DNA from 3 places in the Embleya sp. NPDC055664 genome. Region 3 is predicted to be linked to each of the others. Evidence: riboswitches for the same ligand, from Rfam matches in the RefSeq annotation. Region 3 holds a riboswitch; each other region holds the start of a gene.
What was found. A riboswitch is a leader RNA that binds a small molecule or an ion and turns the genes downstream of it on or off. The one in region 3 is predicted to bind cyclic di-AMP.

Region 1 (9,826 bases), on a different contig from region 3:
AATGGGGCATTCCGTTTTCGGGGCGCACGACGCGCCGAAGTGCGCCGCGCCCGGGATGAAACACCACGGGATTCGCCACCTTGGGGACGGCAGGGTGCGAACCGGTCTAGATCGCCATTCCGTACACAATCGTGAACAGCGTCCCGAGCGATCCGATGATGAACACGCCGGTCAGACCGGCGATGATGAGGCCCTTGCCCTGCTCCGCGCTGAACGTGTCGCGCATCGCGGTCGCTCCTATGCGCTGCTTCGCCGCGCCCCAGATCGCGATCGCCAGGCACAGCAGCAGCGCCACGGCCATGATCACCTCGACCATGATCCGGGCCTCGCCGCCCAGCCTTGCGAACGGGCCCCAGTTCGGAGCTATCCCGCCGATGATCGTATTGATGTCGCCGTTGCCGCCGTTGCCTTTGCCTTCTGCAAGAAACACGTTTTTCACCGCCCCCGAGGTCGGGCTTTGGTTGCCTGTCGTCACATTCGACGGCAGGAGTGGGTCGTTCGTTTATTGTGCTGTGGGGAAGCCGATCGGGCTACCACCTCGGCAAGTGTGTCTGCTCACTGTGTGTATCACGGGTGATTGCGCAGAGCAATCACGGCGCGCACAATGAGCTTCGGAGTGTCCGTCGCGGCCCCGCCCGGCCGCGGAGAATCGGGGGGTATCCGCGATGCGCAAAGCCTGGGTCGCCGGTGGCATCGTATTCGCGATTCCCTTCGGTCTGGTCGGCCTGCTCACGGTGGGGGTCGGCGCGATGCAGTCCGCCTCCGGCAGCCAGACCGGCGCCGGTGGCACGATGGCGCTCGCCCCCGGCACGGTGCCGGCCGCGTACGCGTCCTCGATAGACAAGTGGGGGCGGTTGTGCCCGGAGATCTCGCCGGCGCTGCTCGCCGCGCAGCTGTACCAGGAGAGCGGCTTCGACCCGAAGGCGGTCAGCAACGTCGGGGCCCAGGGCATCGCCCAGTTCATGCCCACCACCTGGCCGGAGTGGGCCACCGACGGCAACGGTGACGGCCAGGCGAGCCCGTGGGATCCGGCCGACGCCATCCCGGCCGCCGCGCGCTACGACTGCTCGCTCGCCAAGTACGTCGCCTCCGTGCCGGGGGATCGCACCAACAACATGCTCGCCGCGTACAACGCGGGCGCGTACCGGGTGATGCAGTACAAGGGCATCCCGCCGTACACGCAGACCCAGGACTACGTGAAGAACATCCGGGCCCTGGAACAGAGTTTCGGCGTGGTCCAGACGCCGCTGCAGCCGATGGCGCTCGCCGCCGGCGCGGTCAACTGGGCGCAGACCAAGCTCGGCACGCCCTACCTGTGGGGCGGCGAGGGCACCGCCGCCGACGGCGGCCGGTTCGACTGCTCGGGGCTGACCCAGGCCGCCTACGAGACGGTGGGCATCACGCTGCCCCGGGTGGCCAACGACCAGTGGAACGCCGGCCGGCACCCCTCGCGCGACCAACTCCTGCCGGGCGACCTGGTGTTCTTCGCCACCGACCTGCGCGACCCGCGCAGCATCCACCACGTGGGGATGTACGTCGGCAACGGCCAGATGATCCACGCGCCGTACACCGGCACGGTGATCAAGTTCGGCCCGATAGACAAGCCCGACTACATCGGCGCGACCCGGGTCACCCCCGAGGGTGCCAAGTCGCTGCCCGACCGCAGCCCCGGCTCGGCGAACAACGACTCGGGCGCGGGCAGCCCGGCCGCCGACCCGGGCAAGACCACGACCGGGAACGCGAGTTCGACGGGCGCGGGCAAGGCGGGGAGCGCGGCCGGCGCCCGGACGCAGCCGCGACTGCCCGCCGCCGACCGGCCGCGCGAGGCGACCGCGGGCGACACCCGCGCGCGCTGACGGGCGGGGCTCGCCGCGCCGCGCGGTCGAGCCGGGTGCGGCCGGGGACGGGCGAGCGGCGATGATGGGGCCGGTCCGCCCTGGGGCAGACGACGCGACCCGATCCGCCGAGCTGCGCGGGACGGGCCCCGACGGCAGAAAGGCCCGGCCGAGATGGCGATGATCCCCGGCACCGGCAGGTTCACCGCCGTGGCCGCCGTGCTGGCCGCCGCGTTCACCGCCGCGGTGGTACAGCTGACCGGCCCCTACGGATCGCCGACCCGGTACGCGCCGACCCTGCCGATCGGGATCGAGGCGTTGGCCCCGGCGCCCGGTGTCGGCGGTGCGGTGATGCAGGTGGTGGCCCACCAGGACGACGACCTGTACTTCATGAACCCCGACATCGACCACGCGGTGCGCGCCGGCACGGACAACGTGACCGTCTTCCTCACCGCGGGGGAGGCCGACGGCCGCAACGGCCCCGGGAGCCGTCCGGATGTGCGGGCGTACGCGGCGGCGCGCAACAACGGCTCGCGCGCCGCCTACGCGTTCATGGCGCTCGGGGACCGCGCGGCGCGCTGGGAACGCCACAGCATCCGCCTGCGCGACGGCGCGCACGCCGAATTCGACCGCCTCGTCGACGCGCCCAACATCAAGCTGGTGTTCCTCAACACCCGCAAGGAGGAGGGCATCGGCGCGAACGGGCGGCTGCGCACCCTGTGGAACGGACAGGAGCGCGAACTCGACACGCTGGCCCCGCTCGACGAGCCGGCGGGCGGACCGTACGCGTACACCCGCGACGGGCTGATCGGGTCCCTGACCGACCTGATGCGGGCCCAGGCGCCGACCGTGGTGCGCACGCTCGACCCGGACCCCGATCGCCAAAAGCACGACGACAAGCACCCGGCGCACGCCGACAACCACGGCGTCTCCGACCATCAGGACCACACCGCCGCCGCGCGGTTCACCTGGGAGGCGCTGCGCCGCTACAACACCGACCGGCCCGCCGGGGCCGCCGCGGCGATCGCGTATCGCGGCTACTACAACGAGCGTTGGCCGCACAACCTGGAGCCGGCCGCCCGCGAGCGCAAGGACATGATCACCCGGGTCTACGGCTGGACCGACCGCGAGCACCACTGCCCGGGCCGGGCGGACTGCGGCGACCTCAAGGTGCGCGACACCGCGTCCCGCAGCAACTGGCCGCAGAGCACCACCTACCGCTTCCCCGACCCGGGCCCCAGGCCCGTGCTCGGCGCGGACGGCCGATCGAGCGCCTGGTCGGTGCTCGGCGGCCGGATCACCCGCTGGGCCGAGGACGGCACGGGCGTCTGGTCCGCCGCGCGCGACCTCGGCGCCCCCGGCGACGGCGAACTCGCCCCGGCCCCGGCGGTGGTGCGCACGGCGGACGGGCGGATCCGGGTGTTCGCGCTGCGGATCGGCGGCGCGGACCGGGCCGATCGGGACCGGCTCGCGATCGTCACCGCGATCGAGTCGGCGCCCGGCGGCGACCTGGGCCCTTGGCAGGACCTGGGTGGCCCGGACGGCGGCGCGACGGGCCTGGGCCCACCGGTGGTGCAAGCCGACGGCGCGGGCGGGCTGCACCTGTTCGCGCGCGATCGGGCCAAGGGCATCGGCACGCGGTACCTGCCCGCCGGGAGCACGGTGTGGTCGCCGTGGCGCGACCTCGGCGGCGCCGAGATCGTCGAGGGCCCGACCGCGGTCACCCGCCCCGACGGCCGGGTCACCGTGTTCGGCACGGCCCGCGAGGGCATCCGCGCCTGGGACGTGGTCGGCGACCGGCCCGGCCCGCCGCGCACGATCGCGGCGGATCACCCGGTCGGGCCGCCCGCCGCGTCGGTGGGCGCCGACGGCCGGGTCACGGTCGGCTACCGGCGGGCCGGGACGGCGGAGATCGCGGGCACGACCGAGGCCGGTCCCGACACGTGGGTGCCCACGGCCACGCGCACGGCCGGGGCCGGCTACGAGCCGCTGTGGCAACTGCCCCGCCCCGACGGCACGCTGCTCACCTCGACCCGGGACGCCGAGGGCCGCCCGGTGGTGCTCGGCGCGACCCCCACGCCGCTCGTGCTCGACGACCGCCCGACCCCGAACGGCCCGACCACCACCCTCGACGGCGCGGGCCGACCGCTCGCCCTGTGGCTCGACCCGACCGCCACCCTTCACACGGCCCGCCTGCCCTGAACCCCCGGCACCCCAACCCCCGCGCCTGAACCCCCGGCACCCGAACCTCGGCGCCGGAGTCGTCCTACGCCCCGGGACTGCCATCCACCCGCCCCGCGCGTCCCCCTGCCCCCGCCGCCGCCCGCCCCGCGCCCGCGCGGCCCGCACACGCGAACGGCGGGCGCCCCCCGAAGGGGACGCCCGCCGTTCGGCGCGGGAGTGTGGTGGATCAGACGTTCACGCCGTGGCTGCGCAGCCACGTCATCGGGTTGACCGCGGAGCCGTAGTTCGGCGTGGTGCGGACCTCGAAGTGCAGGTGCGGGCCGGTGACGTTGCCGGTCGCGCCGGAGAGCGCGATCTTCTGGCCGGTCTGCACCTTCATCCCGGCCTTGACCGAGATCGAGGACAGGTGCGCGTACTGGGTGTACTTGCCGTCCGCGTGCCGGATCACGACCTCGTTGCCGTACGCGCCGCCCCAGCCGGCCGAGACGACCGTGCCGGAGGTGACCGCGCGCACCGTGGTGCCGGTCGAGACGGCGAAGTCCTGGCCGGTGTGGTGGCCGCTGGACCAGCGCGACCCGCCCGAGCCGAAGCTCGCGGTCAAGGTGGCGCCGGAGACCGGGGCGACATACGAACCGGAGGCCTGCTCGGAGCCCTTGGCCGGGGAGTCGGCCTTGGTGCTCTCGGTCTTGACCGTGGTCTTCGGCGCGGCGGCCGGCTTGACCTCGGTCTTGGCCTCGGCCTTGGGCGTCTCCGCCTTCGGCGCCTCGGCCTTGGGCTCGTCCTTGGTTTCGGTCTTGGTCTCGGCGGCCGGCGCGGCCTTGCCGTCGACCTTCAGCTGCTGGCCCGGGAAGATCAGGTCCGGGTTCTCGCCGACCACGCTCTTGTTGGCCTCGTACAGCTTCGGCCAACCGCCGGGCACGTTCCGGGCGTTCGCGATCTGCGACAGCGTGTCGCCGGCGACCACGACGTAGGAGTCGCCGGCCGCGTCCGTCTTGGCGGTCGTCGCGGCCTTGGGCGCCTCGGTCTTGGGAGTCTCGTCCTTGGGCGCCTCGGTCTTCGGCGCCTCGCTCTTGACCTCGATCTTCGGCTTGGCGGTCTCGGTCTTCGGCGCCGGCTTGGCGCTCTCCGTCTTCGGGGCCGTCTTCGGCGCGGTCTTGCCGCCCGCCGAGCCCGTGTCGAGGTCCGGAGCGGCACCGCCGCGGGTCAGGCCCGCCTTGACCGAGCAGACCGGCCAGGCGCCGGGGCCCTGGCTCTTGAGCACCTTCTCGGCGATCGCGATCTGCTGGCTCTTGGTCGCCTGGTCGGCGCGGGCGGCGTACTGCGAGCCGCCGAACTCGTTCCAGGTGCTCTGGGTGAACTGGAGGCCGCCGTAGAAGCCATTACCGGTGTTGATCTTCCAGTTGCCCGTGCTCTCGCACTGGGCGACCTTGTCCCAGGTGCTCACGGACGCGGCCTGAGCCGTGCCCGCCCCGATGATCGGCATGGCGACGCCGACACCGGCGACGCCGGCCGCGGCGATCAGACGCGTGGTCCTGCTGGTGCTGCGACGGCGATGACGCCCGGTTCCGGACAGCATGGCTGGATCCTCTCCCACGCCTACGAGGTGAGCTGTCGGATTCGGGCCGGAGATCGATAGCCCGGCCACGTCCCGAAGAACGTGGCTTCACCCCAAGCCGTTCACGGCCGCCGACCGTCTCGATCGGTGCCGTGTGCGGCGGTTCACCTGTGGTTCCCCCGCTCCTGTCGTGTGGTGCTCGTCAGCCTCCCGAACGGCCGGCGACAGGATTCGGCGTACCGGCGATCGGGGTCCGTGTGGGATACGGACGGATCGAACGCTAAGCAGGCCCCGCCGAAGATCACAAGTCTGTGTCGGATAGAAGCCGATTATCCGTTTTGCGGTTGAGCGCAATGTAGATGATCCCTTACGGAAAGGACCGTAGTTGGCGTTCCGTGGTGGATTCGGCCGGATCGGGTGACAAGGAACCTTGATCGAGCCTCATATGGATCACCCGGGAATGATCACCGAAGTCCCGTTCGTCACAGGCGCATCGCGCGTCTCGGGCCCGGAATCGCGCCGTTACCCATCGGCGCACCCGTCTGCACCCGGAGCCGGAGTGATTCGGCCCACAGGACAAAAGCCCCAAGTCCGATTCATCCCGGCGCACTTCACCCCACGCACTCCCCGCGACGCCGACTCGCCGGCCGGCGTCGCATCGAGGCGTTCGGAGCACACGAAAGCACTCGGGGTGATTCGGGAGCACAGGATGCGCGGCACACGTTCGGCCGGCCCGGCGTTCACCACGTGGCGCGTCCCGCGCCCGTCACCCGCGCCGCGCCCGCCACCCGGTCCACGCGCTCTCCACCATGTCGGAGACGTCCAGGCGAGCCTTCCAGCCCAGTTCGGCCGCGATCCGCTCGGCGCTCGCGACCACCCGGGCCGGGTCGCCGGCGCGCCGGGGCAGCGTCTGGGGCGCGAACTCGCGCAAACCGGTGACCTCGCGGATGAGTTCGACCATCTCGCGGACCGAGGTGCCCCGACCGCGGCCGACGTTGAGCACCAGGCGGGTGTCCGGGTCGGCGGCGAGCCGGCGGGCGGCGGCCACGTGCGCCTCGGCCAGGTCCACCACGTGGATGAAGTCGCGCACACAGGTGCCGTCGGGGGTGTCGTAGTCGTCCCCGTAGATCACCGGTGCGCGGCCGGCCGTCAACTTCTCCAGCACCATCGGCACGAGGTTGGACACACCCGCGTCCGCGAGCTCCGGCGCGCCGGCGCCCGCGACGTTGAAGTAGCGCAGGCAGGCGTAGGAGATCCCGTGCGCCCGCGCGGTGGCCGCGATCAGCCACTCGCCGACCAGCTTGCTCTCGCCGTACGGGTTGATCGGCAGACACGGGGTGTCCTCGTCGACCAGGTCCACGTCGGGCATGCCGTACACGGCGGCGCTGGAGGAGAACACGATCCGGGGCACCTCGGCCGCGACCATCGCCGCGAGCAGCGTGCGCAGACCCTCCACGTTCTCCTCGTAGTAGTAGAGGGGACGCGCGACCGACTCGGGCACCCGCTTCTTGCCCGCGATGTGCACCACGCCGTCGAAGATGTGCGCGCCGAACAGCTCGTCGAGCAGCGCCCGGTCCAGCACGGAGCCGATCACCACCGGGATCGTGTCCGGCACCAGCTCGCGGACCCCGGAGGAGAGGTCGTCGACCACGACGACCTCGTCCCCGGCCGCGACGAGCCCGCGTACGACATGCGTTCCGATGTATCCGGCACCGCCGGTGACAAGCCACTTCATGTCGAGACCCTAACCGGATGGACCGCTTCGGGGGCGTTTCGCCCGTGCCTCACCGCCGCCGGGACGGGCCGAGGGCCCCCGACGGGACATGTCGTGTCCCGCCGAGGGCCCTCGGTGTGTCGCGGTGTTGCCGTGGTGTCGTGCGGTCAGCGCTTGGTGTGCCGCTCGACGTCCGAACCGGCCTGCGGACCGGTGCCGCTCGCCGGGCCGTTCACGGCCGGGCTGCCGGGCTTGTCCGCCGGCGCGGCGCGCAGCGCCTTGCCCGCGGGCGGCTCGACGCCGTTGTACATCGGTACGTAGGTGTACTGACCGGGGAGCCCGATCTGGTTGCCGGCCTGGTCCACGATCGGCGCGTTGAGCGCCGACTCGCCGCCGACCAGGACCACGGAGGAGAGCGAGGCGCCGTTGTCGTAGAGGTACCAGGAGCTGGCCGGAGCCAGGCTGTCCTCGTCGGTGAGCAGGATGGGGCCGAGCCCGGCCATCATCGCGCCGCCGGTGAGGGCGTCCTGCCAGGTCATGGTGGTGGCCAGACCCACGGTGCGCGGGGCGGCGAACCAGAACCGGCCGAGCTTGGCCGCGGTGTCGGCCGCGGTGTTCCCGGCGACCGCGTAGTACTCCGCGCCGTCCGGCCAGGACGGCAGGTTCGCCGACAGCAGCGCGCGGTCGGCCGGCCCGCCGACGGTGATCACGTTCGTGGTGGCGGGGTTGATCGCGTTCAGGTAGGACTCGGTCACGGCGGGCATGTTGTCGCCCGCGCTGTAGACGACCACGCTGTCCTTGGTGCCGCCGGCCGCGGCACCCGCCGAGAGGCCGTCGTAGTAGTCCTCACCGGTGACCACGAACACGTTCTTCGGGGCCGGGTTGGTCTCGCGGGCGATCGCGATCCCGGTGTCGTACATGGTGGCACCGGCAAGCCGCTTGGGCGTGAAGCCCCACTGCCGCAGATCGTCCTCGTAGTTGGTGCTCAGCGCGTTGATCCCGCCGAGGATGTAGACGTTGGAGCCGGGACGCAGGGTGCGCGTCAGCTCCTCGTACAGACTGCCCGGTCCGCCCCAACTGCCGAGCAGCAGCGGACCGTTCTTGGCGCCCGCGAGGGCAGCGCCGGACAGGCCGTCGTAGAAGTAGTCCGTCCGGCTGATGACCGCCGAGTCGGCCTGCCGCAGCCCCGAGGAGGTGTCGCCGACCGAGGCCCACTTGAACTTCGAGTTGGCGATCGCGGTGTCGTGGGCGGTGTCGCCCCAGACCCGATAGACGCCCTCCTTGCGCAGGGGCTGCCACGAGGCCTGCCAGAAGTTCGCGGCGACCCGCTTCGCGTTGTCGCCGTTCTTGTCCATCACCCAGGTGTCGCTGCCCTTGCCGTAGGCGATCCTGGTACCCGACGGGGAGAAGCTGGGCAGCGAGACGGAGGCGTCGGTGTCGGCGCTGAGCTGCTTGGGCTGACCACCGGTCGTGTCGACGCTGTACAACCGGCCCGTGTTGGCCACGACGCGGACGAAGACGACCGTCTTGCCGTCGGGTGAGATGTCGGGGGCGCCCGCGTCGTCGGCGATCTTGGCGGTCGCGCCGTTCGTCGCGTTGTACGACCAGACCGAGGTGTCCGTGCCGCACCCGCGCTGGAAGACGTACATCCACTGCGAGTTCGCCGACACGTAGCGGTCGCAGGAGGCCTGCCCCTCGAACGCCGGCACCGGGGTGCCGTTGCCGTCCGAGAGCACCCGATACGCCTTGGGCGCGGAGCCGTTGAGGGACGCGGTGAAGTGGATGTAGCGCCCGTCGGGCGAGAACCGAGGCATCACGACCTGCTGGACGGAGGCCCCGGTGAGTTCGATCGGGTGGGCCCCACCGACCCGGGCGACCTGGAGCCGGTCGCCTCGGACGAACGTCACGTGACTGCCGTCGGGCGAGTATGACGGGAACAGGCCGTCACCGAGCCCGAGATCGACCGAGGTGCCGTCGACCCGACGGGCCTCGAGGTGATTCGTGGATGTCGTGGTGCCGGCGATGACGCCGTCCCCACCGCTGAGCGCGGCCTGGGCGGACGTCGGTACCAGCGCCACCAGCATGCCGCCGGCGAGCGCGCTCGCCGACAGCAGTGCCATGGAACCGCGGAGCGTGCGGATCTTCAAAAAAGGTCCTCCCGAGGAGGGTGATCCGACATCTCCACGCGGGTACTTCCGGCGGGGACACGAGTTCCGCGCGTGGTGTGGTCGAGTCGGATCACCAACGATGGAACGACGAATCCGGGCCGGGTACCCCCCCGCGGCATCGGGTCGTCGTCGCGCAGACACTATCGCCGCGCGACGACACCCACCAGACGTTTAGACGGGGCCCCGACGCCCACCTCTGCGCGCTCCCACCGGGAGGGCGACTACGGGGAAACCTCGCCCAACGACTCGGTGAATCGGCGGCATTGCTCGTAGTCGGGCAGCAACCCGTCGCGCAGTGCCTCGGCCAGCGTGGGCGCGGCCAGATCCCGCTCGGACAATTGCGCGGCGCCCACCGTCGGCCAGGCGATGG
Region 2 (9,826 bases), on a different contig from region 3:
GAGGTGGGTGTCGGCAACACCACGCACCGCCTGGTCGCGGCGCGGGCCGAGGTCCCGCTGGGGGCGACCACGTACTACTTCGCGTCGCTCGACGACCTGGTCGCCGCGGCGCTGGAGTACGCCTCGGCGGAGACGGTGCGGATGGTGGACGACTGGGCGGCGCGGATCCGGGGCAGCGACGACGTGCCCGGCGTGCTCACCACGCTCACCGCCGAATACCTCGCGGACCGCCCTCGGGCGCTGGTCGAGTACGAGTTGTATCTGGCGGCGGCACGCAGCCCCGAGTTGCGCGGTTTCGCGCGGGCGTGGGTCGAGGGGATCGGCGGCTTCCTGGCCGACCGGTTCGGACCGCCCGCCGCCGCGGCGGCGGTCACGCTCCTGGACGGCACGATGTTGCAGGTGCTGACCCTGGGCACGCCGCTGGACGAGGAGCAACTGCGCTGGTCGCTGGCCCGCTGTCTGACATCGTGAGCCGGCCCCGGGCCGACGCGGCGATGCTCGGGCGGGTCGTACGCATGCGGTAAGGTCACAGACCAGCGAAGGGGAGTAGCCCCGCGAACCGGTCGTCGACATGCTGGAGCCCTCGGGTTCCCGGTGGCCGGGCCCGATCATCACGGGTGGGCGAGACCTTCGGCCAGGCAACGACGCGTCCGCGAATCTCGCGGACGCACCCCGTCGTGCCGGGCCGAGTGGTCCTCCAATCCGCCGAGCGGCGCTTCGTGAAGACCCGGGGCCCGGCTCTCGCAGAAAGCCACCCGGAATGCACCTCGACCTCCTGGCGATCCTGACCGCCTTCGGGCTGATCTTCCTCGCCGAGCTACCGGACAAGACCATGTTCGCGTCGCTCGCCATGGGCACCCGCATGCGCCCGCTCTACGTCTGGTTCGGTACCTCGACCGCGTTCGCCGTGCACGTCGCGCTCGCCGTGGGCGCGGGCGGTCTGCTCGGGCTGCTCCCCGGTTGGATCGTCAAGCTCGTCTCCGCGGCGCTCTTCGGCTTCGGCGCGTTCATGCTGCTGCGCGGTGGCGCCGACGACGAGGACGCGGACGGCGGCGGTGCGCGGATCACCGGGTTCCGGGCGGTGTTCTCGACCGCCTTCATGGCCGTGTTCATCAGCGAGTGGGGCGACCTGACCCAGATCACCACCGCCAACCTGGCCGCCACCAACGGCACCTGGTCCACCGCGATCGGCTCGGTCGCGGCGCTGATGTCGGTGTCCGCGCTGGCGCTGCTCGCCGGGCGGTTCATCGCCAAGCGCATGCCGTTGCAGACCGTGCAGCGGATCGGCGGGGTGTGCATGCTCGGCCTGGCGATCTGGTCCCTGGTCGAGGTCTTCGCGGGTTGACCCGGCGGGCGTTCAGGCCCGGGCGGCCGGGTCGTCCTCCGACTCGGGGGTGGTGCGGCCGAGCAGGCGTTCGTAGCGCTGGCGGGCCGCCTGCGGGGTGCCCAGGCCCAGGCCGAAGGCGATCTCCTGCCAGGTCATCTCGCGCCCCCGGGCCATCCGGAGCAGCCCCGCCTCCAGGTCGTCCATCTCGCCCCGGGCCATCGGGATCAGGCTCAGCGCGGCGGTGATGTCGGCGTGGTCGACCGCCGGCTCGCCGTCGGCGGGCTGCGCGATACCGCTGAGCAGGAACGACACCAGCCGGATCGCCTCGTGCGGGCCGAGCATGTACGGATGCACCTGCCGCGCGCGCTGCTCGTCGGTGGCCGCGTGCCGCTCGGCGATCCGGAACAGGGATGCGTGTACCCGCCGGGCCCGCGCCTGTTCGGGGTCGGGCGGGCTGAAGGGATCGTGGGATTCGGGGGTCGCGGGCATGTCCGGAGTCGAAGGCATGGTCACAGCATGCCGAGACACACGGATCGATGTCAACAGATCATGTCGCATGATTCGTGTTGAACAACTTGTTCACATGGTGCCGGGGCGTGGGGGCGCGGTGCGGCCGGCCCGATGCCCGGAATGTGATGTAGCCCGCATGGATAAAACGGACATAAATTATATAGCCGACTTCGGGTTGCAATTCATTTCCGGTGACCGGTGACGGATCTCGACTATTTTCCGTTACCGCTCCGTCACGCCACTCTCCGAGATATGCCCTCGTCATCGCGGGTGCTTCCGACCGAAGCCGGCCGAGATGTCGCCTTTATTCCGCCTTTACACTCCGGGCAAACTCTGCGATTCGGTTGTGATCTCCCCATCGCATTGCCTACCTTTCTCGCCGATTCACCTTTCGGGTGAACCCTGCCGCCGGTACGCCGAATCCCGTCGCCGGCAGCGGGATGTCTACAGCGAAGAATCCGACGGGAGCGGGGGAACCAGGTGAATCGCCGTGGCCGGGATCGTTCCGGTGACGGCTAGGGGTGAAGTCGCGTGAAGCGACCGGGCTGCTCCAGTCCGAATCCGACAGCTCACCTCGTAGGCGACAGGAGAGGACCCCATTTCATGCTGTCCGCAAACGCTCGCCACCGAGCCGCCCGCCCCGCCAACGTCCGCCGCTTCGTCGCGGCGGTGGGCATCGCCGGCATGGGAGCCGTCATCCCGGTCGCCGGCGCCGGTGCGGCCCACGCGCAGGTCCCCACCACCGACCAGGCCCCCACCGGCGCCTCCGCCGTGCTGTCGGCCACGCCGACCGCCGCGGTCGACAGTGCCCCGGTCCAGGCCGAGGTCGCCGCGCCCGCGGCCGCCACGGCCGCGGAGAAGGCCCGCTACCTGGTCCAGGCCGGTGACACGCTGTCCCAGCTCGCGCTGACCAACAAGGTCTCCGGCGGCTGGCAGAGCCTGTACCAGCTCAACCGCGACGTGCTCCTGTCCGGCCCGGACCTGATCGAGATCGGCCAGACCCTGCGGCTGACCGGCTCGGCGCCCGCGCAGCCCAAGGCGGAGGCCCCGGCCAAGCCGAGCATCCAGGTCCAGCCGAAGACCACGGTCACCGGCAAGACCGCGCCGAAGCCGACGAGCAAGCCGTCGGTCGACGTCGCCGCCAAGCCCGCCGCCAAGCCCGCCACAGGTGGCTCGAAGGGCAACCAGGCGCCCACCGGCGGTTCCTCGAACGCGTCGAGCAAGGCCCTTCAGGCCGTCGCCTTCGCCAAGGCGCAGGTCGGCAAGCCGTACGTGTACGGCGCCACCGGCCCGAACGCGTACGACTGCTCGGGTCTGGTCCAGGCCGCGTACAAGGCGGCGGGCATCTCGCTGCCGCGCGTGACCAACGACCAGTTCGCCGCCGACCCGCACGTGTCGATCGCCAACCTGCAGCCCGGCGACCTGGTGTTCTTCTACTCGGGCATCAGCCACGTCGGCATCTACATCGGCGACGGCAAGATGGTGCACGCCGCCAACTCGCGCAAGCCGGTGGAGATCGCCTCGATCAACACCATGCCGATCGCCGGCGCGACCCGCCCGAACTGATCGCGCGGCCCGGCCGCGGCGGCGCCCGGGTGACCATCGCACAGCGGTGGCAGTGACAGCAGTGGCTCTGCGCCGTGCCCCCGACCGTGGTCGGGGGCACGGCGCCGCCGCATGTCCGGTGCCCACGTGTGCCCGGTGCCCGCACGTGTGCCCGGTGTCTACGTGCGCGTCCGGTGCCTACTCCTGCGTGGGGCGCGGTCGCGCGGTGAGTACCGCCATGTCCAGCGGCAGCGGTCGCAGGTCGAGCAGTTCGAAGCCGCCCTCGGCCAGCAACGCGCGGTACTCCGCCACCGTGCGCTCGCGGCCTCGGGCGTTGGTCATCATCTGGATGTCGAAGCGCAGCGGCAACACCGATTCGCCCGCCTCGACGATCGGCCGTTCGACGATCGCCAGGCGTGCGTCGACCGGCATCGCCCGGGCCAGGGCCCGCAACACGACCAGGCACTCGGCGTCCGCCCAGTCGTGCAGGATCCGGGCCAGCAGGTACACGTCTCCGCCGCCGGGCAGCGGATCGACGAAGAAGTCGCCGACCACCAGGTCGCACCGGTCCTTGGCGGCCGATGCGGCGAGCAACTCCCGGGCGGCGTCGACCACATGCCCCCGCTCGAAGAGCACCCCGCGTGCGGTCGGATGCTCGCGCAACACGCGTAGCAGCAACTCCCCGTCGCCGCCCCCGACATCGACCACCGTCGCGGCCGGCGGCAGATCCAGGGCGGCCGGCACCGCGTCGAAGACGATCGTGCCGAACGCCATCGCCTCCCGAAACAGCCGGGCGTCGTCCGGGTGTTCCGCGAAATATTCGAACGACTCGCGGCCGTGCACCCGGGTGAACGCGTCCTCGCCGGTGCGCACCGTGTGCTCCAGCCCGAGATACGACGTGAAGAACAGACCGCTGTACAGGTCCGCCAACGCGGCCAACGATCCGTCCCGATCGGTGCGCAGCAGCGCACCGCGCTCGGTGAGCCGATAGTGCCCGTCCGCCTCGGCCCGGAACACCCCGTGCCCGGCCAGCAGGCGCAACAGCCGCCCCAGGCGGTCCGGTTCGGCGCCCGCCTCCTCGGCCAGCGCGGCCACCGACCGGGACCCGTCGCCGAGGTGGTCGGCCAGGCCCAGCCGCGCCGCGACACCGATCGCCTGGGTCACCCACGCGCCGGTGACCAGGTGCAACATCTCCCGGATCGGGTCCTCGCCCGGCGGATCCTCGTGCACCGGCGAACCGACTCGACCGGCCGCCGGGTTCGGAGCCGCATGGCGCCGCAGTACCTCGGGATACGAACCGGTGGCCAGGATCTCCAGGCGGCGCGGCCAGCGGTCCGAGGCCGGTTCGCCGGTGCTGCGGAAGTACAGCACGAAGGTGTCCTCGTGCGGATTGAAGCCGCCGCCGTCCCGCAGTACCTCGTCCCGGGACACCAGCAGGTCGTGCAGATCCAGGAGGGTGACCGGGGTCGGCTCGACCACGCGGAAGGCGAAGTGTGTCTCGCCGTTGCGGGCGCGCTCCTCGGCCCGTAGTCGGGCGAAGTCGGCTCCCGGGACCGGTGCCACGGCGAACAGTTCGAGGTTGCGGCCCTCGCAGGCGGCGACCCCGTCGCCGGGCAGCGAGCATCGCACGATGTGTACCTCGACCGAATCCGCGCGCAGGCCCAGGCGTTCGGCGATGCGGTCGCGAACGACGGTGCTGGGCACGACCTCGGTGGTCCGTAATCCCCAGTGCGGCAGTCGGTCGAGCAGGTCGCCGAGCCGCTCCGGGAAGACGAGCAGCGCGGCGTGGTCGAAGCGGCAGTGCCGGGACACCATGTCCACGACCGCGTCGGGAACTCCCGGCGGCAGCGCGGCGCGGAGAATGTCCGCCGCGCCGTGTCCGCACACGTGGTCGATCAACGCGCGGATACGGTCGGCGTCCGGATCGGACAGGTGCTCGGGGGCGATCCCGGTCGGGACGGCCGTCGAAGGTGCAGGGTTCATCGAAGCTCCGTTTGTCCGTGGTCCGAGGGGTGGTGCGCGCGCGTCCCGAACGGCCCGGCGGAGGTGCGCGGGTCGGGGCGGGGCGCCCTGTGGAGGCTTGGGGATTCGGAGGGGTGCCCGGGGAGGCCGATCCGGGGGCGGCGGGGCGTCACGTCGTCAGGTCGCCGATCGGGTCGTCCCCGGCCAGGGCGCCCCGGACCAGGCCCGGCGGTACGTCCAGCAGGTCGACCAACGCCCGGGCGTGCGGCGCCAGTCGGGCGCACGCGGCGTCGATGCGGACCGACAGGGTGCGTACCTCGTCGGCGGTGAGCAGACCGGCGGCCAGGAGCCGGCCGTCGTGCGCCGCGACTTCCTCCAGGACCCGGACCAGGCACAGGTCGTCGAGCACCGGCTCGGCCACCCGGTGCCCGAACATCGGGCGGGCGTCGCGGATCAGCGCCTCGACGGTGATCCGCGACGCGTGCGCCTCGCCCAGGCGCTCGGCGGCATCGGCGCAGTCGTTGCGCAGGACGAAGGGGTCGATCCCTCGCTCGGCGCCGATCCGCAGCCGCTCGACGAGTTCTTCGTGCAGCAGTCGCTCGCGGGCGCGGAACAGGCCCGCCCAGCCGCCGCGTTCGAGGGGCGCGGTGGAGGGGCCAGGGGCGTCGGGGGCGTGGGGTGCGTCGGGCGCGGCCGGGGGCTCGTAGTCGACGCCGGTCGCCATCGACCAGCCCGCGTCGAGGAGGATCAACTGGTTGTCGCCGCCCGCCGCGTTGAAGGCCATCGCCAGGCCCTGGTAGTCGATCAGCCGGTTCTCCGCGAAGAAGCCGAACGCGCCGCACGCCCGCCGACAGCGCGACACGGCCTGTTCGGCGAGTCGATCGGTGGTCACCTTGAGCAGCGAGGCGGTGCGCATCGTGGCCGGGGGCAGACCCCGATCGGCCCCCCGGTGCACCGGCAACCGCCAGCACAGGTCGGTCGCCGCGCGGGCCAGCACCGTCGCGGTCAAGGCCGCCGCGTGGGCGCCGAACAGTGCGCGCTGCTGGTTGCGGTGGGCCAGCGCGGGGGTTTCCGGATCGAAGCGGCCGACCGTGCGGCGCCGGTGGGCGTGGGCGAGGGCGATCGCGGTCGCGGCGCGCGTGACGGCGGCCATCCCGGTCGCGATCGCTCCCCACGCGAACCTGCTCTGGCCCTGGCTGCGCCGGCTGCGGGCCGCCGGGTCGAGCGGGTCGTGATGGCCGTCCGGTGCGGTGATCGTGGCCCCGTCGCGCAACCAGCGGTCGGCGGGAACCCGAACGTGGTCGAAGCGTACGGCCGCGTAGTCCAGCGGCAACAGACCGGTCGGCGGTCGCGGCGTGATCACCACCCCCGGGCACGGGCCGACCTCGTCCCGCAGCGGCACCAAGAACAGCCCGGTGCCCCGGCCGATGCCGTCCACCACGATCCGCGCGCCGACGACCGCCACTCGGGGCACACCGGAAAGGCCCACGTTGGGCGGGTACTTGCTCGCCTCGGCGTCCGGGGTGTGCAGGTCGAACGCCTCGCCGGCCGGGTCCCAGACCGCCTCGGTGCGGATGCCGGCGGAGCTGTTGCCCCGGCCCACCTCGGTCATCAGCGCGGCGCCGATCGAGGGGCCGAGGGCCAGTTCGGCGATGTCCCGGGGGCTCGCCCCGAAGTCCAGCGCGGGGCCAAGGGTCATGCAGTGGTGCAGGAACATCACGTGGAACACGCTCGGGTCGACCATCGCGGCGAGTTCGAGCAGTTCGCGCAGGTACGCGGGATGGCGCAGGAGCGGATCCTCGCCGGATATGCGCTCGTGCAGCCACCGCACCCGACGATAGGTCAGCGCGTCCCGGACCGGCCCGGCGATCGCCGCGTCGGGTCCCGCCGGCGGATCGAAGAGCACGTCGGCGAACAACTTGGCGGGGTCGGGGAAGGCGGGCTCGGTGGGCGGAACGGGGGCGTTTCCCACGGCTGTTCGCCGGGCGGGCTCGGTCATCCGGGTGGCTCCTGACACAAGGGGTGGCCGCACGACGCCGGGAGCCGGCGGTGCGGTGGTACGACGGGCGGACGGGGTGCGGACGGGGGTGGTCACCGATCTGCCGCGTCGAACGGGAGCCGGAGCAGCCAGGATTCGACCGCCGCGACCACCGGTGCGGAATGCGCGTCGAGCACCGAGAAGTGGTCGCCGGGCACGTCCACGCGGGTGTGCGGAAGCGCCCAGTCGGCGGCCCCGACGAGCGGTCGTTCGGCCCGGAGCAGCAGCGTGGGCGTGCCGATCGGCTCCGGTTGCCGGGTGGTCAGGATGCGGAGGTAGGCCCCGGTCGCGGTGAGCCGGGTCGGGCCGGCGTCGATCGGGTCGGCGGCCTCGGGGCGGGCGTCGGTTCCGGCGTCGGCGTCCGTCCCGGACCCGGCCCAGGGCGCGGCAAGGATCGTCGGCAGCGCCGTGGCGAGGAGGTCGGGATCCGGTCGCGAGGTGTCGAGCAGGACCACCCCCGCGGCCGGCCGGCCGAGCGCCTCCAGGCGGCCCGCCACCGCGTGGGCGATCAGCCCGCCGGAGGAGTGGCCGCACACCACGAACGGCGCCGAACCGTCGCGGCGTTCCAAACCGGCGACGTGTGCCGCGACGAGGGCGTCCAGGTCGCGCGGCAGCGGTTCGCCGGCCAGGAAGCCCGGTTGGGACAGGACGTGGACGGTACGCACGCCGGCCCAGTGGGCCACGAGGCGGGCGTACTCGTGCGGCCCGCTCATCGGCAGCACCGAGGGCAGCCAGATCAGTTCCGGGTGCGCCTCGCCCCGGGCCCGGGTGCGGTCGATCGAGGCGTGCGCGGGCGCGCCAAAGGCGTCGAAGGCGGGTCGCAGTCGCGAAGCGCTCGCGAGGATGTCAAGGGCGACGGCAGCCTGTCCGTCCGCGCACGCTCGGCGCACCAACCCGTCCAGCCCGTCCGGCAGTTCGGCGGAGGCCACGGCAGGCGGAGCGGCGGCCACGACCCGGGTCCAGACGTAGCCGGCGAGTCGGGTCGGGGTGGGGAGGTCGAACACGACTGCGGCGGGCAGCCGGACACCGAGCAGGTCGGTCAGCCGGCGGCGCAGGCGGGCTGCGGCGAGCGAGTCGAACCCGTGTTCCTGGAAGGCACGATCGGCCGGGATCTCGTCGGCGTCGGGATATCCGATCACGTCGGCGGCGATCCGCCGGACCAGGTCCGACACGGCGATCCGGCCCTCGGCTTCCGGGAGGGCGCCAATACGGTCGGCGGTTCCGGCGGTGTCGGCGTCGGCGGGTCGGTCGGGCGTGGGCGGCAACGGGCCGGCGGGCGTGGACGTGTCGGGCAACCAGTACCGCTCCCGCCGGAACGGGTAGGTGGGCAACTCGACCAGGTCCCGCGCCTGCCCGGGGCAGACCGATCGCCAATCGACGGACACACCCTGGACGTACGCGTCGGCCATCGACAGCAGGAACCGACGCATTCCGCCGTCGCCTCGGCGCAGGCTGCCCACGGCCACCACGTCCCGTCCGGCCGCCTCCGCGCTCTCGTGTACGGCGTGGGTGAGCAGCGGATGCGGACTGGGTTCGACGAAGCAGCGGTGGCCGTCGGCCAGCAGCTTGCCGACGGTGGTGTCGAACGCGACCGGCAGGCGCAGATTGCGGTACCAGTACTCGGCGTTCATCCTCCGCGTGTCCAACCGGCCGGGGTCGACCGTGGAGTAGAGCGGGATGTGCCCGGCGCGCGGGGTGATCCCGGCGAGTTCGGCGCGCAGGCGGTGTTCGGCTTCGGCCACGTGTGCCGAGTGCGAGGCGTAGTCGACGGGGAGTCGGGCCACCCGGACGTCCTCGGCCCGCAGTTCGGCCAGCAGCGCGTCCACCTCGGGGGCGTCCCCGGCGAGTACCACCGAACGCGGCGCATTGACGGCGGCGATGCTCACCCGGCCGTCCCGAAGCGCCGCGCGGGCCCGGAGTTCAACGGCGGACAGCGCGACGGAGGCCATCGCGCCACCCGCGAGTTCGCGCACCACCCGCGCCCGTACGGCGACCACCCGGGCGGCGTCGGCGAGCGACAATGCTCCGCATATGTACGCGGCGGCCACCTCACCCTGGCTGTGTCCGACCACGGCGGCGGGTCGTACGCCGTACGCGCGCCAGAGTTCGGCCAGCGAGACCTGCGTGGCGAACAACACCGTCTGGATCACCTCGACCCCGTCCGCCGGCGGACCGTCGGCGGCGCCGCGCAGGACGTCGAGCGGGGACCAGTGCAGGTGTTCGGCCAGGGCCGCATCGCAGGCGGCCATCGAGCGGGCGAACTCCGATGACTCGGCAAGCAGTGCGTCGACCATGCCGGCCCACTGCGACCCCTGGCCGGGGAACACGAACACGGCCTCGCCGACCGGCCCGGCGATCCCGCCGACCAGGTCCGGCGTGTCCTGTCCGGCGGCGAACGCGCGCAACGCGGCGCGGTAGGCGGCCGGTTCGTCGGCGACCACGAC
Region 3 (9,826 bases):
CCTATCGGGCCAGTGACCCCACGTACGCCGGTCGGGTGACCGTACCCGCGATCATCGACCTGACCACCGGGCACGTGGTCACCAACGACTATCCGCAGATCACCCTCGACCTCTCCACCCGCTGGACCGCGCTGCACCGGGCCGGCGCGCCCGACCTGTACCCCGAGCACCTGCGCGCGGAGATCGACGCGATCAACGCGGACGTGTTCCGGGACGTGAACAACGGCGTGTACCGGTGCGGGTTCGCCACCTCGCAGGACGCCTACGAGGAGGCGTTCGACGCGTTGTTCGCCCGGCTGGACCTGCTGGAGAAGCGGCTCGGCGGGCAACGCTTCCTGGTCGGCGAGTCGATCACCGAGGCGGACATCCGGCTGTTCACCACGCTGGTCCGGTTCGACGCGGTCTACCACGGCCACTTCAAGACCAACCTGCGCAAGCTGACCGAGTACCCGGTCCTGTGGGCCTACGCCCGCGACCTGTTCCAGACCGAAGGCTTCGGGGACACGGTCGACTTCGACCACATCAAGCGCCACTACTACGTCACACACGACGCGATCAACCCGACCGGAATCGTCCCGAAGGGCCCCGACCCGGACCTGTGGCACACCCCACACGACCGCGGCTGAGCACACCCACGGACGCGGCGCGGCGCGGGCGCGTACGCGCGAGGGGGCGGGTGGGTTGACAGCCCACCCGCCCCCTTCGTCGTATCGGCCAACCGCGTCGGCTACTTGGCCGGGTCGACGGCCGGCGGGGTGTCGTCCGGGTCGTCGTCGGATGCGTCCGAGAAGGCAGCCGCCGGCGCGGCCGAGGATCCGGCCGGTGAGTCCGGCTCGGCCGGCGCTTCGATCACGGCCATGATCTCTGTCTCGTTTTCCGCCTCGACCTCGGCACGGCTCCCGGCCCCGGTACGGGACGTGGCCTCGACGCCGGTTCCGGTCTCGACGCCGGTCTCGACGTTGGACTCGATATCCGTCCCGAGGGCGGCCCCGGCCGCGATGTCGGAGTCGGCGTCGGTCCCGGACCGGGGGCCGATCTCGGCGCCGGTCCCGAGGTCGGCCCTGGTCTCGGCGTCGGTCACGGAGGCGGTTCCGGCCTTGGCGCCGGGCTCGACGTCCGTCCCCGGCACCGTGGCGGCCCCGGGGTCGGCTGCCGGCCCGGGCTCGGATCCGGTTTTCGGGGTCGGGTTCGTCCCGGTGTTCTCGCCGCGTGCGCCGACGTGTTCCTCGTGCCCGGCTCGGCCCACGAACGCCATGTCGCCCGACTCCGGCGGCGCCACCGGCGCGAAGAACCCGGCCGGCGGCGCGGGCGCGGGCGCAGCGGAGCGGCCGGTCGGCAACATCGACCACAGGGCCCCGGCGAGGCCCGCCAGGCCCACCCCGATCGCCGCGGTGGCCAGCGACCATTCGGGGCTCATCAGCGCGTGACCGCCCGCCCGCAGCAGATACGCGATCGCGATGCCGGTGAACACCACACCCGCGATCAGGGCCATCGGGTCGAAGCGCTGCCTGTTCGTCCTCATCGGGATTCGCCCTCCATCCGGGTCACGCCGTTCCTCGGTGTCGTGCTCATCGCGGCAGCCGTCCGTGGTCGTCGTACAGCAGTTCCACCTGGCCCACGCCGACCTTCAGGTCCAGCGTGATCGTGCCGCGCTCCGGCTGGGAGATCGGCTCCAGCGTCTCGCTCCGGTCCGGCCGCCAGCCGTCGTCGCGACCGCTCATCGTGCGCACGTCGCCGACGTCGGAGCGGCCCTTGAACACCACCCTGACGTCCTTGGGCACCCACACCTGGATCTGCCCGGCACCCACCGTGGCCTTGACCGTCGCCGCGCGGGCCGGCCCCAGGTCCAGGGTGCGCAGGTCCAGGTCCATGTCGCCGCCGCCGAGGTGGTACGACGCGGGCAGCGCCGCGACCGAGGTCGGGGTGTACGTGCGCTCCCCCCACGGCCCGGTCAGCGGCACGGTGATCGCGGTCAGCCCGGCAAGCAGCGCGGTGAGCGCGAGGGCGGGCAGGATCAGCAGCCGCGCCCGGCCGAACCAGGTACCCGCGAGCAGGCCCAGACCGACGACGCCGAGCACGATGGCCACCGCGACGGTGAACGTCACGTCGACCGCGTCGGTGCGGTTGAGCACCCACAGCAGGCCGCCGACCATCGTGGCCACGGACAGCGTGGCCAGCGCCACGTACGAGCGCGGACGCTTCACGGGCCTGCCCGGCTCGGCCGCGACCGGCTTCGCGGGCGGCCGCCCACCCTCCGGCGCCGAGCCGCCACCGGGCACCTGCCACCACATCGGCGGTCCCGGCGCGGTGTCGCCGGCGGGGGCGGTGTCGACCGGCGCGGGAGCGCTCGCCGTCGCCGCGACCCCCGCCGTCCGCGCGGCGGCCTCGGACCTGCGTTTCGTGTCGGTCCAGACCATGAACAGGACCACGGCGGTGATCATCATCAGCGGGACCGACGGGCCGAAGCCCGAGTCCAGGTACGTGAAGAACAAGGCGACCCCCATCACGGCGACCACGGTGGCGGCCGTCGCCCCGCGGTCGAACTTCCCGGAGAGCACCCGGCGCAGCACCGGCTGCTCCTCTCCACGGGCCGGGATCAACAGCCAGCCCAGGCTGTACACCAGTACGCCCACCCCGCCGAAGAGCGACAGCACCGCGAAGACGATGCGGAAGATCACCGGATCGAGGCCGAAATGCTCGCCGAGCCCGCCGCACACGCCGGAGACCATGCGGTCGTCGACGCTGCGCAGGAGCTGGGGTCGAGTGGTCGTCGTCGTGGGCGCCGCGGACGACCCCGGAGGGCCGCCCGGGACGTCGCCGGCCCGGTCGCCGGCCGAGACACCGGGTTTCATGTCGTCGTTCATGGGTCCATCGTGGCGTGCACGCGGCCCCGTTCCCATCGGGCTCCGCCCTGGTCGACCCCTGGTCCGACCCTGAGGGGGAATCAGGGTCGGGCCCTGATGCGCCCGGACTTGCCGGCGTGTGACGATCGGTCGTGTGACCGCCGTATATCCGCCCCCCGCCGCGCCGAACCGGCCCGCGTACCCGACGCCGAAGCTCCGCCGCGCCGCGTCCCACCGGTTCGCCGGCGGCGTCGCGCGCGGCCTGGCCGAGCACCTCGGCGTCGAGGTGGTGGTGCTGCGCGTCGCCTTCGTCGCGCTCGCGTTCTTCGCGGGCCTGGGCGTGGTCCTGTACGCGGCCTTTTGGATCTTCGTACCGCAGAGCGTGACCGACGCCGCCCCGCCGAGCCGCGAGCGCGGCCGGGAGCGGCATCAAGCGCTCGCGCTGATCATCGTGCTGATCGCGGCGACCATGCTCACCGGGCTCGGGACCGACACCGACACCGGTTCCGGCGACTGGTTGTGGCCGCTGCTCGTGGCCGGGCCCGGGGTGATCCTGCTGTGGCGTCAGGCCGACGAGTCGCAGCGGCAGCGCTGGTTCTCGCTGGACGGGCGCAGCCGGGTGGGGGGTTGGCTGCGCGCCCTGATCGGCGCCACGCTGGTGGTCGCGGGCCTGATCTTCTTCTCGCTCGGCCGCGGCGGTATCGGCGACGCGCTGGCCGCGATGCGCGGGGCGGGCCTGCTCCTGGTCGGCCTGCTGGTCATCTTCGGCCCGTATCTGCTGCGGCAGACCCGCGAGCTGGGCGCCGAGCGCCGGGCCCGCATCCGGGCCCAGGAGCGGGCGGAGGTGGCCGCGCACGTGCACGACTCGGTGCTGCACACGCTGACCCTGATCCAGCGCCAGGTGGAGGACCCGCGCGAGGTGGCCCGGCTGGCCCGGGCGCAGGAGCGCGAGTTGCGGGCCTGGTTGTACCGCCCCGACGGCGAGGAGCCGGACCGCACCTTCGCCGCCGCACTGCGCGGGGTCGCCGCCGAGGTGGAGGACGCGCACGGGGTGTCGATCGAGATCGTGTGCGTGGGCGACTGCCCGGTCGACGACCGGCTCTCCGCACTGATCGCCGCCGCGCGCGAGGCGATGGTGAACGCGGCGAAGTACGCGGGCGGCGCGGCGATCTCGGTGTTCGGCGAGGCCGACGAGGACACGGTCACGGTGTTCGTCCGCGACCGCGGACCCGGTTTCGACCCCGACTCCGTACCCGCCGACCGGCTGGGTGTGCGAGAGTCCGTGCTCGGGCGCATGCGCCGCAACGGGGGCGCCGCGAACATCCGCAGCGAACCCGGCGAGGGCACCGAGGTCGAGCTGGAGATGCGCCGCGCCGACGCCGGCCGGTCCGCTGTGGGAAGGACGAACACGTGAACACCACCGAGACGAGTAGCGCACCCGTCGAGGGCACGCCCCGCACCCGGGTGGTCCTCGTCGACGACCACCGGATGTTCCGCACCGGCGTGCGAGCCGAGATCGGCGAGGCGGTCGAGGTGGTCGGCGAGGCCGACGACGTGGCGAGCGCGGTGGCCGTGGTCACCGAGACCCGCCCCGAGGTGGTCCTGCTCGACGTGCACCTGCCCGGCGGCGGCGGGGTCGAGGTGTTGCGCCGGTGCGCGTCGCTGATCCCGGCGGTGCGCTTCCTGGCGCTGTCCGTGTCCGACGCCGCGGAGGACGTGATCGGGGTGATCCGGGGCGGCGCCCGGGGCTATGTGACCAAGTCGATCACCGGCGACGAACTGATCCGCGCGATCGGCCGGGTCGGCGAGGGCGACGCGGTGTTCTCGCCGCGCCTGGCGGGCTTCGTACTGGACGCGTTCGCGGCCACCGACGTGCCGCCGATCGACGAGGACCTGGACCGGCTCACCCAGCGCGAGCGCGAGGTGCTGCGGTTGATCGCGCGCGGCTACGCCTACAAGGAGATCGCCCGCCGATTGGTCATCTCGGTCAAGACGGTGGAGACCCATGTCTCCGCGGTGCTGCGCAAGTTGCAGTTGTCCAACCGGCACGAGCTGACCCGCTGGGCGACGGACCGGCGACTGGTCTGAGCCGGGCGACCGGCGACACGCGCGAAGGCGCCCTCCCGCGACGGGAGGGCGCCTTCGTACGTGTGACGGGGTCCGCCGGGCCTAGCCGGGTCGGATGGCCGCGTAGAACGGCATCGAGTCGACCGGCGCCTCGGTCACGGTCTTGCCGGGACGCGGGGCGTGGATGATCTTGCCGTTGCCGATGTACAGGCCCACGTGCCGGTTGTCCGAGTAGAAGAACACCAGGTCGCCCGGCTGGAGCGAGCCCTTGGCGACGCGCGGACCGTCGTTGACCTGGGTCCAGGTCGTCCGGGTCAGGCGCACGCCCGCGGCCTTCCAGGACGCCTGGGTCAGGCCCGAGCAGTCGTAGGAGCCGGGGCCCTCGGCGCCGGAGACGTACGGCTTGCCGATCTGGGACCGCGCGAACGCGATCGCCGCCGCGGCCCGGCCGGAGGCCGGCACGTTGGTCGTCGGCGTGGTGTCCTGCTTGTCCCGCGAACTGCGGTCGTTGGCACGCGTGTCGTTCGCGTGCTCGTCCGAGTCGAGGACTTCCTTCTGCTGCTGCGCGGTGAGCGTGTTCAGCAGGCGCTGTGCCTCGGTGAGCTTGGCCTGGATGTCGGTCTTGTTCTTGTTCAGGTCGGTGCGCAGCTTCTCCAGTTCCGCGAGCTGCGAGGAGGCCTCGGTGCGGTCCTGCTGGAGAACTCGGGCCTGCGCCGCGATCTGCTTCAGCTTGGCGGCCTGCTGGCCGTCGAGCTGGGACATCATCTGCGACTTCTGCAGGTATCCCTCGGGGTCGCCGCTGAGCGCGAGCGAGAGGGACGGCGGGAGGCCGCCGCTGCGGTACTGGTTGGCCGCCAGGACGCCGATCTGGTCGCGCAGGGCGTTCAGCGCGGCCTGTTCCTCGGTGATCCGGGCCTGGGTCTGGTTCGCGGTGCCCTGCTGCTTCTCGATCTGTTCCTCGACGCCGTTGGCGGCTTCGGTGGCCTTGATCACGTCGCTGTGCAGCTGGTTGACGCGGTCCTTGGTCTGCTGGAACGACTGCGCGGGGTCCGCGCTCGCGGTGCCGGCGAAGGTCATCACACCGGTCATCGTCGCGGCGGCCGTGACCACGGTCGCGGCGGTACGCACGGCGGTACGCGGCTTGGGCTTGCGGTGTTGCCCGGGTCGACGTTGGGACGCCACTGGTGGCGGGTCTCCTTCCTCGGCCGCCTACCGGGTTAGCTGACGGGTTCGGGCGGAAGAAGGCGCCCTACGGTGCCGGAGCACCGATTCACCCCAAGGGACTGCGAGGGTCCCCGGTTCCGGCTTCGCGTCGCGACGACCGTGGTTGCCCACCGTCACCGAAACCCGTCACCGAATTCGGCGGAGGCGATCGTGTCGACCGGGTGGCCGACCTCGAGCCGATCGCCTGCCGCAGAACACTAGTCACACGCGTGTCAGGACCATCACCATCGGCCTTCACATTGCCAAAACTTTACCAATGTCACCGTTTCCATCTCCGCGTATCACGGGAAAAGCGCCCGGATTCCCTAAAGTCGATCTTGATCCCTTTTGGCGATCTTTAATGGCATTCGACCGATGGAGAGGCGTGGATCGCCGCCGGCTAGGCTGCCGGACGGCGGCGGGGGTCCGGCATGGGCGCCGAGAACGCCGGCCGGGTGCCCGCCGGGGCGATGATCGACGAGGGGTTGTACGACGTGGACGTTCTGCGGCAGATCCTGCTGGTGCTGCACATCGTGGGCATCGCGGCCCTGCTCGGCGGCTTCCTCACCCAGATGTCCGCGCTGCGCACCGGCGACGTGCGGATCGTGCCGGCGATGACGCACGGCGCGCTGACCATGCTCGTCACCGGCCTGGCCCTGGTGGGCGTGGTGCAGTCCGGCCTGGACCGCGACGTGGACACCGCCAAGATCGGCACCAAGCTCGGGATCCTGCTGGTCATCCTGTTGCTGGTGTGGGGCAACCGCGCCGCGGACCGGGTGTCCGCACGCGTCCTCGGCGCGATCGGCCTGCTGACCGTGGCGAACATCGCCATCGCCGTGATGTGGACCTGAGCCGCCGGTCCCGCCGCTAGCGGGTGTCCACCACCCGGAACACCTCGGCCATACGCCCGGCGCCCAGTTCGAACCGCGCCGCGTTGCCCTCCAGCATCGACACCACGTGCTCGCGCAGCTCCGGCAGATGGCCCGTCTGGCTCTCGTGCGACAGCAGCGCCGCGATCTTGCGCTCGAACACCTCCGTCACGTCCACCGCGTGGTTCGGCGCCGCGGTCGGCGACAGCCAGGTCTCCGGCACCGTCCACTCCTTCAGCCCCTCCGCCTCCAGCAGCTCGGGGTGGGCGAACGGGTTGCGCGCGTCCGGATAGATCGCCCGCATCGCCGCCTCGCCGGCCTCCAGGTGATCGGGGTGGCTGGGCGCCAGCCGGGCCCAGTCCCGCTCCGGACTCGGGATCACCATGCGCTGCGGGCGTACCTGTCGGATCACCCGGCTGATGTCGCGCCGCAGTTCCATGGAGGCTGCCACGCGCCCGTCCGGATACCCCAGCCAGTACAGCTGCCGCACCCCCACATGCGCCGCCGCCGCGCTCTGCTCGGCCCGCCGGATCCCGCCGATCTCCGACCGGGGCACCGCCGGATCGAACCCGCCCGCGTCCCCGTCGGTGACCAGGCAGTAGCTCACCTCGATGCCCGCCTCGGTCCACGTGGCGACCGTCCCCGCCGCCCCGAAGTCGATGTCGTCCGGGTGCGCGGCCAGCACCAGGATCCGCTCCACGTCGCGATCGTCCAGCACGATGTACTCCCTTGACGGTCGACCCGATGTCCGACGGGGCGAAGATGGTTGTCGGCGCAATGATCCCTGCCCGCGACAACGGCCCGGGCACGACCCGCCCGACACCCACCTAGACTCGGGGAACGATGAGCAGCCTCTTCGACGACATCCCCCTGCCCGGTTTCGACACCGCGGCCAAGAAGTCCCCCGCCGGCTCCGCGGACGAGATCCCGCTGCCGCCCGAGCCGGACGAGAACCACGTGTACGGCCTGCCGGAGGACTATCCGGACGACCTGTACGAGGGGCAGTACGCACCGCCGCCCGAGCCACGCGACGCCTACTACCGCAACGGCGCCCCGCGCCCCGTGGTGGACCCGGCCCGGCTGCTCGACGGGATGAACCCGCAACAGCGCGCCGCGGTCGTGCACGAGGGGTCCCCGCTGCTCATCGTGGCGGGCGCGGGCTCCGGCAAGACCCGCGTGCTGACCCACCGCATCGCCCACCTGCTCGCCTCCCGCCACGTACACCCCGGCGAGATCCTGGCGATCACCTTCACCAACAAGGCCGCCGCCGAGATGCGCGAGCGGGTCGAGGCGCTGGTCGGGCCGCGCACCAAGGCGATGTGGGTGTCCACCTTCCACTCGGCCTGCGTACGCATCCTGCGGCAGCAGTACAAGAAGCTCGGCATGAGCTCCTCGTTCTCCATCTACGACTCCGCCGACCAGCAGCGGCTGATGGCAATGGTCTGCCGCGACCTGGATCTGGACCCGAAGAAGTTCCCGCCGCGCAAGTTCAACGCGCAGGTGTCCAACCTCAAGAACGAACTGATCGACCACGAGGACTTCGCGGCCAAGGCGATCAACGAGTCCGAGCGCATACTGGCGCAGGCCTACACGATGTACCAGGAGCGGCTGCGCCAGGCCAACGCGCTCGACTTCGACGACCTGATCATGACCACGGTGCACCTGCTCCAGGCGTTCCCGGACGTCGCGGAGCACTACCGGCGACGCTTCCGGCACGTGCTGGTGGACGAGTACCAGGACACCAACCACGCGCAGTACACGCTGGTGCGCGAACTGGTCGGCGGCGCGGCCGGCAGCGGCCCGCGCCTGACGGTGGACGGCGAGTTGGTCAACCCCGCCGAGGCCGGGCTCGTCGGGCTCGAACCGGCCGAGTTGTGCGTGGTCGGCGACGCGGACCAGTCGATCTACGCGTTCCGCGGCGCGACCATCCGCAACATCCTCGACTTCGAGGCCGACTACCCGAACGCCACCACGATCCTGCTGGAGCAGAACTACCGCTCCACGCAGACCATCCTGAGCGCGGCCAACGCGGTGATCGAGCGCAACAGCAACCGACGCGCGAAGAACCTGTGGACCGACGCCGGCGCCGGCACCCCCATCGTCGGCTACGTCGCGGACGACGAGCACGACGAGGCGCAGTTCGTCGCCGACGAGGTGGACCGCCTCACCGACGCGGGCCACACCAAGCCGGGACAGGTCGCGGTGTTCTACCGGACCAACGCCCAGTCCCGCGTCTTCGAGGAAGTCTTCATCCGGGTCGGCCTGCCGTACAAGGTCGTCGGCGGCGTGCGCTTCTACGAGCGCCGCGAGGTCCGCGACGTGCTCGCCTACCTGCGCCTGCTGGCCAACCCCGACGACACCGTCTCGCTGCGTCGGATCCTGAACGTGCCCAAGCGCGGCATCGGCGACCGGGCCGAAGCGTGCCTGGACGTGCTCGCGACCCGCGACCGCATCCCGTTCGCCCAGGCGCTGCGCCGCGCCGACGACGCGCCGGGCCTGGCCAAGCGCTCGGCCAACGCGGTCAAGGGATTCGTCCGGCTCCTGGACGACCTCACCGCGGTGGTGGACGGCGGCGCGGGTCCCGCGACCGTCCTGGAGGCGATCCTGGAACAAAGCGGCTACCTCGCCGAGTTGCAGGCATCCAGCGACCCGCAGGACGAGACCCGGATCGAGAACCTTCAGGAACTCGCGGCGGTGGCACTGGAGTTCGAGCAGGCCCAGGCGCAGGAGGGCGGCTCGGGCACGCTCGCCGACTTCCTGGAGCGGGTCTCGCTCGTGGCCGACTCCGACCAGATCCCCACCGACGCCGAGGACGGCGGCGTGGTCACCCTGATGACCCTGCAC

Region 1: it holds a riboswitch for cyclic di-AMP, as region 3 does, so the genes downstream of both, ACWGR4_RS29560 (transglycosylase family protein) here and ACWGR4_RS17075 (NlpC/P60 family protein) in region 3, are expected to answer to the same signal.
Region 2: it holds a riboswitch for cyclic di-AMP, as region 3 does, so the genes downstream of both, ACWGR4_RS25455 (NlpC/P60 family protein) here and ACWGR4_RS17075 (NlpC/P60 family protein) in region 3, are expected to answer to the same signal.

Annotation. Positions count from the first base shown of each region.
Region 1 covers NZ_JBSHGZ010000022.1:34,630-44,455, forward strand. The annotation lists gene ACWGR4_RS29545 (hypothetical protein) at 107-430, opposite strand; gene ACWGR4_RS29550 (C40 family peptidase) at 666-1,856, shown strand; gene ACWGR4_RS29555 (PIG-L family deacetylase) at 2,010-4,037, shown strand; gene ACWGR4_RS29560 (transglycosylase family protein) at 4,246-5,595, opposite strand; cyclic di-AMP (ydaO/yuaA leader) riboswitch at 5,598-5,782, opposite strand; gene galE (UDP-glucose 4-epimerase GalE) at 6,341-7,309, opposite strand; gene ACWGR4_RS29570 (cell wall-binding repeat-containing protein) at 7,456-9,408, opposite strand; gene rfbC (dTDP-4-dehydrorhamnose 3,5-epimerase) at 9,678-9,826, opposite strand, start outside.
Region 2 covers NZ_JBSHGZ010000016.1:178,324-188,149, forward strand. The annotation lists gene ACWGR4_RS25440 (TetR/AcrR family transcriptional regulator) at 1-471, shown strand, start outside; gene ACWGR4_RS25445 (TMEM165/GDT1 family protein) at 761-1,345, shown strand; gene ACWGR4_RS25450 (DNA-binding protein) at 1,358-1,834, opposite strand; cyclic di-AMP (ydaO/yuaA leader) riboswitch at 2,278-2,434, shown strand; gene ACWGR4_RS25455 (NlpC/P60 family protein) at 2,441-3,403, shown strand; gene ACWGR4_RS25460 (methyltransferase) at 3,581-5,365, opposite strand; gene ACWGR4_RS25465 (acyl-CoA dehydrogenase family protein) at 5,514-7,343, opposite strand; gene ACWGR4_RS25470 (type I polyketide synthase) at 7,436-9,826, opposite strand, start outside.
Region 3 covers NZ_JBSHGZ010000008.1:196,869-206,694, reverse strand. The annotation lists gene ACWGR4_RS17100 (glutathione S-transferase family protein) at 1-626, shown strand, start outside; gene ACWGR4_RS17095 (hypothetical protein) at 728-1,522, opposite strand; gene ACWGR4_RS17090 (PspC domain-containing protein) at 1,569-2,864, opposite strand; gene ACWGR4_RS17085 (ATP-binding protein) at 2,998-4,257, shown strand; gene ACWGR4_RS17080 (LuxR C-terminal-related transcriptional regulator) at 4,254-4,931, shown strand; gene ACWGR4_RS17075 (NlpC/P60 family protein) at 5,013-6,092, opposite strand; cyclic di-AMP (ydaO/yuaA leader) riboswitch at 6,102-6,232, opposite strand; gene ACWGR4_RS17070 (hypothetical protein) at 6,608-6,964, shown strand; gene ACWGR4_RS17065 (PIG-L deacetylase family protein) at 6,981-7,700, opposite strand; gene pcrA (DNA helicase PcrA) at 7,826-9,826, shown strand, end outside.